Regions from separate parts of the Yersinia vastinensis genome, predicted to be linked through region 3. Evidence: predicted binding sites of a transcription regulator. Region 3 holds the regulator's gene; each other region holds the start of a gene.

Region 1 (3,287 bases), 200 kb from region 3:
TGCCAATTGAGGTAATTTCTCGACCCGGCGCCCGAGGTCGTAACCAAATAGCCCCAATGCCCCCCCCAAAAAAGGCAAGTCAGGGTGAGGAGGTATTGAGGGAGAGAATTTATCCAGTTGTTGCTGTAGTAAAGAAAATGGATCGTCAAGAGAGAATTCCGACCCTTGCGCACTAACAATTTCTGTTTGCTGGCCGCGAGTCGTCAGGGTTACCCGTGGGTCGGCAACCAAAATATCAAAACGATTATGGGTGTGTTCAGCAAATCCAGAATGCAATAGCATGGCCCAAGCTTGATGGGCGAGCGGCGCAAATTGCTGGAGTAGGGCATCAGGCTGATAGGGTAAGATTTTGCAGGTCAGGGATTTCACACTCATGAGTCACTATTCTTTTCTTTCGGGTCGCGGTTAGACGGTGGCGAAATTGCATGTTCGCAACACGCGGTGCGGAAGATTAACATAAATTATCACAATATTTGGTGTCAGTTTACTTGGGGCAGGCAATTCACCTGAACTAAGAATAAACAGGTATACTTAATCAATTATATGTAGGAGATAAATCAATGTTAGCGGGTATGCCTTCACTTTCTCATGAGGAACAGCAAGAAGCTGTCGAACGTATTCACCAATTCATGTCGGAAGGGATGAGCAGTGGTGAGGCGATTGCCTTGGTGGCCGCCGAAATCCGTGAACGGCATCAGAACGATCCACAAGCCATGCCTATCTTTGAAGACACTGACTTTGATGACCATGGTGAGTCAGATTATCGCCGTGATGATGAACCGGATGCTGACGAAATAGAAGACCACTACGAGGGGTAGCCCCTTGCAGGATGCCTTTAAACCCGCCGTACTGGCGGGTTTATTTATGGAGTTAATAATTATTTCCCACTCACAATGACAGCGGCTGCACTCTGCTTCGCCACTTCAATCGCGGTATCAATGTCATCAGCTACCGCCAATGCCACACCTAAACGCCGCTTACCCGCAATCTCTGGTTTACCAAATAGGCGAATTTGCGTATCACCTACCAAGGCAGTTTCCAGCCCATGGTAAGCAATATTCTGGCTGGTTAGTTCAGGTAAAATGACGGCTGATGCCGCCGCGCCATACTGGCGGATAGTGCCGATCGGCAGACCGAGAAATGCGCGGACATGCAAAGCAAATTCAGACATGTTTTGCGAAATTAATGTCACCATTCCGGTATCATGTGGTCGCGGTGAAACTTCGCTGAAAATCACCTCATCGCCACACACAAACAGTTCTACGCCAAATAGCCCGTAACCGCCCAGTGCCTTCACTACGCGTGAAGCGATATCTTTTGCTTGCGCCAGCGCGGTTTCGCTCATCATCTGTGGTTGCCAGGATTCACGATAATCGCCATCTTCTTGGCGGTGGCCAATAGGCGCACAGAAATGAATACCATCAACGGCACTGATGGTCAGCAGGGTAATTTCGAAATCAAAGCGGACCAAACCTTCAACAATGACTCTGCCTCCACCGGCCCGGCCACCTTGTTGCGCATAATCCCACGCAGATTGAAGTTGCTCCTCACGGCGGATCAGACTCTGGCCTTTGCCTGAAGAACTCATGACTGGCTTAACAATGCACGGGTAGCCAATGTCATTAACTGCTTGGCGGAATGCACTTTCAGTATCGGCAAATTGGTAACTTGAGGTGGGTAATTGCAGCGTTTCTGCCGCCAGGCGGCGAATACCTTCGCGGTTCATGGTCAGGCGAGTGGCTTGCGCACAAGGCACGACGTGCTGCCCCAAACTCTCTAATTCAACCAGCATATCGGTGGCGATAGCTTCAATTTCGGGCACGATATAGTGTGGTTTTTCCTGTTCGACCAACTGTTTTAGCGCTGTACCATCCAACATATTAATCACATGGCTGCGATGGGCGACATGCATCGCGGGCGCATCGGCATAGCGATCAACGGCAATTACTTCCAGCCCCAATCTCTGGCATTCAATCGCCACTTCTTTACCCAGCTCACCAGAGCCTAGCAACATGACACGGGTGGCGTTTGGACGCAGAGCGGTTCCAATAGTCAGCATAGTTAGATACCTACATCAGTGGGAAAATTTTACCGGCGTAGTATAGGGTAAAACCGCGACGAAAACGATTGCGTATTCAGTGTGTCACAGTATAGTTCCGGCAATGGCTCCATCTCTGGTATTATCGCGCCAAAATCTTGCGCTTGCCTTCAGGCCATCGCTGCCATTCCATCCAGTTATAAGAGTTACTGCCGTGAGCACAACTTCCTTTTCTTCCTTGACGCTGCCAACTGAGCAGTTGTCCAATCTTAATGAACTTGGCTATACCGAGATGACACCGGTACAAGCCGCAGCACTACCGGCAATCCTCAGTGGGCAGGATGTTCGGGCAAAAGCCAAAACCGGCAGTGGTAAAACTGCGGCATTCGGCATTGGTTTACTCGACAAAATTGCGGTGGGTGAGTTCGTGACTCAGGCGCTAGTTTTGTGTCCTACCCGCGAATTAGCCGACCAAGTCAGCAAAGAATTACGCCGTTTAGCTCGTTTTACCCAGAATATTAAAATCCTGACGTTGTGTGGTGGCCAGCCTATGGGTCATCAACTCGATTCTCTGGTTCATGCTCCGCATATTGTGGTAGGAACACCGGGGCGTATTCAGGAACATTTACGAAAGAAAACACTGGTGCTTGATGAGCTTAAGATTTTGGTCTTGGATGAAGCCGACCGCATGCTGGATATGGGCTTTACCGATGCCATTGACGATGTCATTGCCTACACCCCGCCACAGCGCCAAACTTTATTGTTCTCTGCCACTTATCCGGCCGGTATTGAACAAATCAGCGCACGGGTTCAGCGCCAGCCATTGAATGTTGAAGTTGATGATGGCGATGAAGCACCAGCCATTGAGCAGGTCTTTTTCGAAACCACCCGCGAAAAACGCTTACCACTGTTGATTTCAGTCCTTAGTCACTACCAACCCGAGTCTTGCGTGGTGTTTTGTAACACGAAGAAAGATTGCCAAAGTGTGTATGAGGCTTTGGAATCACGTGGTATCAGTGTGTTGGCCTTGCATGGCGATTTAGAGCAACGTGACCGTGATCAAGTATTGGTGCGCTTCTCTAATCGTAGTTGCCGGGTTTTAGTCGCTACGGATGTTGCGGCCCGCGGCTTGGACATTAAAGATTTGGCTCTGGTGGTTAACTTCGAGTTGGCATTTGATCCCGAAGTTCACGTACATCGCATTGGTCGTACCGGGCGAGCAGGAATGAGCGGTCTGGCAGTGAGCCTG
Region 2 (3,287 bases), 400 kb from region 3:
GCCAGAAACAGCGGTATTATTCGGGTTGGGGATGAGGTCGAAATTCTGTCAACCAAACCGCCACGTCCATACCGTGCCGGTGCCGTGGTTGAAAGCCTTGCAGCACCACAAGATCAATCGAAAACTGTCTCTATTGAATATAACGGTATCCGTTTTAACGGTAATAATCAGCAAGTATTGTTGGAACAATTAGAACAGCAAAATATTCGTATACCCTATTCTTGTCGGGCGGGGATATGCGGTAGTTGCAGAATTACCTTGGTCAATGGCGAGGTCGCACCTTTAAAACAGAGTGCTATCGGTAATGATGGGACGATTCTTTGCTGTAGCTGTATACCCAAAGGGGATATTACCCTCGGCGGCAAATAAACAGCTTAATAACACAATCAGCCAACGCCATTGGGCTTGAAAGATGAAAGGAATTACATCGCCCGGTCATAGGCTGGTGCGATGTAGCTGGTTTCAATCACTAGCGGCAACAAACGGTCATTCATTATCTTTATTGCATCACCCAATATTAGCTGACGCCCAGCTAATATTACCTGAGGCTGTGCTAATAAGCACAAACTGGCAGAGTCGCCAGATTCAACCACCAACAAACTAATTTCTTCACCACTGTCCAAAACTTTGACTGCGGCCAGTTCAGCATTTTGCGGCACCCAGTTTTTTGTCTGTTGTGCAAAATACCAGCTTTTAGGCATTAATGGTTTTAAAAAGCGAAATGCAACCAGAGCATTTAATATCAATTCTGAACGTTGTTCATGGCCCATTTTAATTTGGCGACATTGATCTTCGAATTCAAAATAGAGCGCAGCATCATCAACACAGAATGCAGCTTCACCAAAAGCATCAGGAGTGAGCATTTTTGACGGGAAACGCGAACGAAATATCATACCATTAGCTAAATCCAACATAAGTCGGTCATGTTCGGTATCAAAATACCAACGCCATTTATCGTCTGGTTTAATCCGCATATTTTATCCTTCCCGCCATACTGCCAACATCATTGATTCAATGACTGGGTTTTCACCCATCAAATGAGACTAAATTCATATAAGGTTTTTGGTGTATATTTAATCTATGGAACAAAATATAGACGAGCTGGGGGAATAAATAAACCCCCAGACAAGTAAAGAAGATAAATAATTAGATATGAGTAACGATATTCTTAATCAAACCTGGTCCGCGGAAGATAAATCCGGAATAAATTTGAATCAATGAAGCACCGGCAGCCATTTTTTCACGGGCGGCAATAACAGAGTCAATTCCACCCACACCGATAATAGGCAAACGCCCTTGCAGTTCTTGTGATAAGCGACGAATCACTTCAGTACTGTGTAATTGTAATGGACGGCCGCTTAAACCACCGGCTTGTTCGCAATAATTTAAACCTTGAATGAGAGAACGGTCTAAAGTTGTATTAGTAGCAATTACACCATCTATATTATGACGAACCAAACTATCGGCTATTTGGATCAATTCTTCTTCAGTAAGATCCGGGGCGATCTTTACTGCTACTGGAACATACTTATGATGTCGTTGGTGTAATTCAGTTTGTTTATTTTTAATTGCAGCTAACAAATCATCCAGAGCTTCACCATACTGTAAGGAGCGTAACCCCGGTGTATTAGGTGAGGAGATATTAATCGCAATATATCCAGCGTAAGGATATATTTTGTCCATACAAATCAAGTAATCGTCTTTACCTTGTTCTACCGGAGTATCTTTATTCTTACCAATATTAATGCCTAAAATACCGCCGAAATGTGATTTCTTGACGTTTTCAATTAAGTTATCAACCCCGTGGTTATTAAATCCCATACGGTTGATCAAGCCTTCGGCTTCAACGATCCTAAAGAGTCTTGGCTTGTCATTACCTGATTGTGGCCGTGGTGTCACAGTCCCCACTTCGATAAAACCAAATCCCATAGCGCCTAAAGCATCAATACACTCGCCGTCTTTATCCAGACCCGCAGCCAGGCCCACTGGGTTTTTAAATGACAATCCCATACAGCTTACCGTTTTGGTTGGCACTGACTGGCGAACCAGAAACTCAAGCGGAGTGCCAGTGACTCGTTTTAACTGACGGAAAGTGAACTCATGGGCACGTTCTGGATCAAGCTGAAACAGTGCTTTTTTGACGAGAGGATAGTACATGTAATCTCCTGAGCGAGCGATGACAAGCCGTTGATGCGGGAATGGTAAATTCATCTTTCAGGAAAGTAAACGTTTGCGAGGTAAAGCCATGCAAAGAGTATTGATATCAACTGCCGTGGTAATCATAAAATAGAGGGCATCACTGCCCTCTATTTTTTTATGTGCCTACATCTTATGCCGCTAAGGCTTTGGTGATCTTCTCGAACAAATCACCGGATAGATTTTCCAGTACTTTGAGTTGTTCCAATGCCTGGCGCATCAAAGCTTGACGCCCTGCGTCGTAGCGTTTCAAGCGAATCAGTGGCTCAATTAAGCGAGCAGCAACTTGCGGATTACGGGTATTCAAGTCACTGAGTATTTCCACCAGGAATTGATAACCGCTGCCATCTGTTGCGTGGAAAGCTGCTGGATTACCGGAGGCAAAACTACCTACCAGTGAACGAGTACGGTTTGGATTACTCAAACTAAAGGCGGGATGTTTCAGCAACCCACGCACCTGCGCCAATACATCCACGGCAGGACTCATTGCTTGCAGTGCGAACCATTTATCCATCACCAAGCCATCATGGTTCCAGCGGACATCAAAGGCCGCCAGTAATTCGTCCCGGCATGGCAACTGCGCAGCAACAGCCGCGGCCAAGGCTGCCAGAGAGTCCGTCATATTATCAGCCTGATGATATTGTGAAGAGACCAGCTTGTTAGCAAAGTCTTCATCACCAAACGCCAAATAATTCAAGCACGTATTGCGCAGTGCTCGCTTGGCAATATCGCCATGTTCAATACGATAGACCGGCGTTATATTCGCCACGTAAACAGCCAACAGCTCATCAGACAATTCATTCGCCAGACAGCGGGTTATCGCTTCATGTACTGCGCTGATCGCCTGCGGATCAATAATGGTAAACAGCTCCGCAATTTCATTTTCCGATGGCAATGTCAGGATCTGTGCAGCTAAAGCCGGATCAAGATTTTCATCAAGTAATATTGCGCGGAAAGCATCTGCCACGTGACTCGGTAAGCTCAATGGTTGTTTCTGTTGGTATTTGGCAACATTGAGTTTGATATAGGTTGCCAGCAAACTTTGTGCCGCATCCCAACGAGAAAATTCATTGCGCGCATGCTGCATCAGG
Region 3 (3,287 bases):
TGTTGTGAACCGGTAATATTTGCGACATGCTATCAAAAAAATTGATAGCAAACGATTGAGTGAAAAGAGGCAGAAAAAATGTGGTCGGAATATGCGTTGGATGTGGTTGATGCCGTAGCTCGTACGGGGAGCTTCAGTGCAGCCGCCCAAGAATTGCACCGTGTGCCGTCTGCGGTGAGTTATACCGTACGCCAACTGGAAGAGTGGTTGGCAGTTCCGTTGTTTGAACGGCGCCACAGAGACGTGGAGTTGACCCCTGCGGGGCTGGTTTTTATTAAAGAAGCTCGAGATGTTATCAAAAAAATGAATGACACACGCCGTCAGTGCCAGCAAGTGGCGAATGGCTGGCGTGGCCAACTCAATATTGTGGTGGATAAAATAGTCAAACCGCAGCGGAGCCGCCACTTAGTATTAGATTTTTATCGTCATTTCCCTGATGTTGAGTTGCGGGTACGCTATGAAGTGTTTAATGGCGTCTGGGATGCGCTGGTGGATGGGCAGGCTGATATGGCTATTGGTGCAACACGTGCAATCCCGGTGAGAGGGCGGTTTGTGTTTCGTGATATGGGATTCTTGTCATGGCTCTGTGTGGTCAGCATTGACCATCCTCTTGCTCGTTTGACAGGGTCACTGAGTGACGATCAATTACGGCCTTACCCCTCGTTGTGTTTAGAAGACACGGCGAGAAACCTGCCAAAACGGGACACCTGGACGTTGGATAATCAACAGCGATTGGTGGCACCGGATTGGATGACCGGAATTGATTGTTTGTGTGAAGGATTGTGCATTGGCATGGTGCCTGCTCATATGGTGTCGCCTTTGATTGCGCAAGGAAAGTTGACGGTATTAACGTTGGCGGAGCCACTTCCCGATAGCCCATGCTGTTTAACTTGGGAGCAGAATAACCATTCTCCCGCTTTGGCTTGGCTGCTAGATTATTTGGGTGACAGTGTCACGCTAAATGACGAGTGGCTAAGAGACGATAATGCGCAGTTTGGCGAGGGAGTTGAGCAGTAGTGGCCGGTGGCATTGAAAGCTACCGGCCAAAGAGGGTTAACGGCGGTAGTCGCGGTATGGACCGTCAGCCACAGAACGGCGTTCGACCAATTTTGGATGCACCTCAATGGTCTGCGGATCTTCGCGTTTGCTGACAATACGATCCAACAACATGGCAAAGGCAGTTTCACCTAATCGCTCTTTGGGTTGGTGAATCGTTGTGAGCGCTGGCGAGAAATAGCGGGCATTACGCACGTTATCATACCCGATCACCGAAATATCTTGCGGCACTCGCAAGCCCAGTTCATCAGCTGCGCATATTGCGCCCATGGCCATAATATCTCCACCACAGAATACGGCGGTAGGGCGATGTTTTTGCGTTAGAATCTGATGCATGGCTTTATAGCCCGATTCGGGTTCAAAATCGCCCTGGACCACCCACTCATCACGCAGCGTGATGTTGGCCTCCTCTAAAGCTTTCAGAAAACCTTGATGGCGGCCCCCGCCGGTATTTCGCGACAGTTGGCCGGGGATGGCTCCAATATCACGATGACCGCGCTCAATCAGATAACGGCCTGCTAAATAGCCGCCTTCAAATGCATTATCAATGATTGAATCGGTAAAATCACCGCGCGCAGTGCCCCAATCCATCACCACCATGGGGATATTGCGATAATCTTCCAGCATCCCTAATAGTTGTTCTGGATATTCAGAACACATTACTAATAGGCCATCGACACGTTTTTGCGCCAGCATGGCCAGATACGCTTTTTGCTTATCCAGATTATTATGAGAGTTACATAAAATCAGGGTATAGCCCTTGCTATAACAGCTATTTTCAACCGCTTCGATCACTTCAGCAAAATAGGGCGCTTCACTGGATGTTGCCAGCAAACCAATTGACTTTGTGTGATTGACTTTCAAACTGCGAGCCACAGCACTGGGCGAATAATGCAATTCTTTAATTGCCGCCCACACGGCAGCCTTGGTGTTTTCGGCGACGAAACGAGTTTTATTGATCACGTGCGAAACGGTGGTGGTGGACACACCCGCATGTTTGGCCACATCTTTAATCGTTGCCATAAAAAAATAACTCCTAAGCTTACCTGTTACAGCAGGTAAGTATTATGTTAATCGTTTGCCTGCATGACTCGAAAACCGCTCAGACAGAAACATGATAGTAGGCTGGATAGTTGAATCCGCTGATTGTCTGAGAGTATTTATTGGACGTTATTAGTCGGTATGCAGTTATGAACTGCGAATTTTGTCTGATCTGGAGGAAAAGGGGAAGAGCTAATCAATGTTATAAAGTGCGTAATGAGCACAAGATTTTTTTTCCTAACTGTGGGAAAATAATTTAACGCACTAATTATGTGCCTTTTCCCTACTAAAACTAACCGGCTGAGGAGTATTTATGGATACCAATCTGAAAATGTCGCTGATTACGACTGTTGGCGCGCTGGCGATGATTATTGTCTTTAGCTTCGTGGCGGTCATGAATTAATTAAACCGCTTGCCGGTGTGAAGTGCTAAGTAGGGCGGATAATTCCGCCCTTAATTATTTTTACAATATCAGGCTAAATTCTTCTCGACGAAGGACCAGTTAACCAGTGCCCAGAAGTTCTCCAGATATTTTGGTCGTGCGTTGCGATAATCGATGTAATAGGCGTGTTCCCACACATCAACAGTCAACAATGGTTTATCAGCAGTTGTCAGTGGCGTGGCAGCATTTGATGTGCTGACAATTGCCAGCTTACCATCTGCTTTTTTTACCAGCCATGTCCAGCCTGCGCCAAAATTTTTCACTGCCGCATCAGTAAACTGCGCCTTAAATTCAGCAAAAGAACCAAACGATTGATTAATGGCATCCGCCACTTTGCCGGTCGGTTCACCGCCACCATTAGGGGATAGGCAATGCCAGTAAAAGGTGTGGTTCCAGACTTGGGCCGCATTATTAAAGATACCGCCACTGGAAGTTTTCACGATCTCTTCCAACGTCTTACCAGCAAATTCAGTATCTTTAATCAGATTATTGAGGTTAACCACATAGGTGTTGTGGTGCTTACCGTAATGGTATTCCAGGGTTTCAGCCGAAATATGCGGTTCTAGCGCATTTTGTGCATAAGGTAATGCAGGTAATTCAAAAGACATAGCTCTCTCCTTTCGGGGTTGCTCAGGGTGTTTGCTCCTCAAATCCGATCATTAGCAGTAGCCATGATGTGGCGAAGAGCGGTAAAAACGTAATTGTTATACTTTTGTTGTGGGTATTAATCTTAACAACTTTCGGCAGG

The links. Region 3 encodes PurR, which represses purine synthesis genes. Its sites were predicted from a motif close to CANGCAAACGTTTGCNTG; they were not measured.
Positions count from the first base shown of each region.
Region 1: the regulator PurR is predicted to act here: its motif matches at 2,117-2,134, upstream of purT (formate-dependent phosphoribosylglycinamide formyltransferase).
Region 2: the regulator PurR is predicted to act here: its motif matches at 2,220-2,237, upstream of pyrD (quinone-dependent dihydroorotate dehydrogenase).

Region 1 covers NZ_CP173260.1:2,052,226-2,055,512, forward strand. Annotated here, with positions in the region: gene pabB (aminodeoxychorismate synthase component 1) at 1-375, opposite strand, end outside; gene ACIOG0_RS09485 (YoaH family protein) at 561-818, shown strand; gene purT (formate-dependent phosphoribosylglycinamide formyltransferase) at 878-2,059, opposite strand; gene dbpA (ATP-dependent RNA helicase DbpA) at 2,253-3,287, shown strand, end outside.
Region 2 covers NZ_CP173260.1:1,852,184-1,855,470, reverse strand. Annotated here, with positions in the region: gene ACIOG0_RS08560 (YcbX family protein) at 1-369, shown strand, start outside; gene ACIOG0_RS08555 (cell division protein ZapC) at 423-974, opposite strand; gene pyrD (quinone-dependent dihydroorotate dehydrogenase) at 1,147-2,157, opposite strand; gene pepN (aminopeptidase N) at 2,330-3,287, opposite strand, start outside.
Region 3 covers NZ_CP173260.1:2,256,634-2,259,920, forward strand. Annotated here, with positions in the region: gene punR (DNA-binding transcriptional activator PunR) at 79-1,017, shown strand; gene purR (HTH-type transcriptional repressor PurR) at 1,054-2,079, opposite strand; gene ACIOG0_RS10605 (YnhF family membrane protein) at 2,411-2,500, shown strand; gene sodB (superoxide dismutase [Fe]) at 2,569-3,147, opposite strand.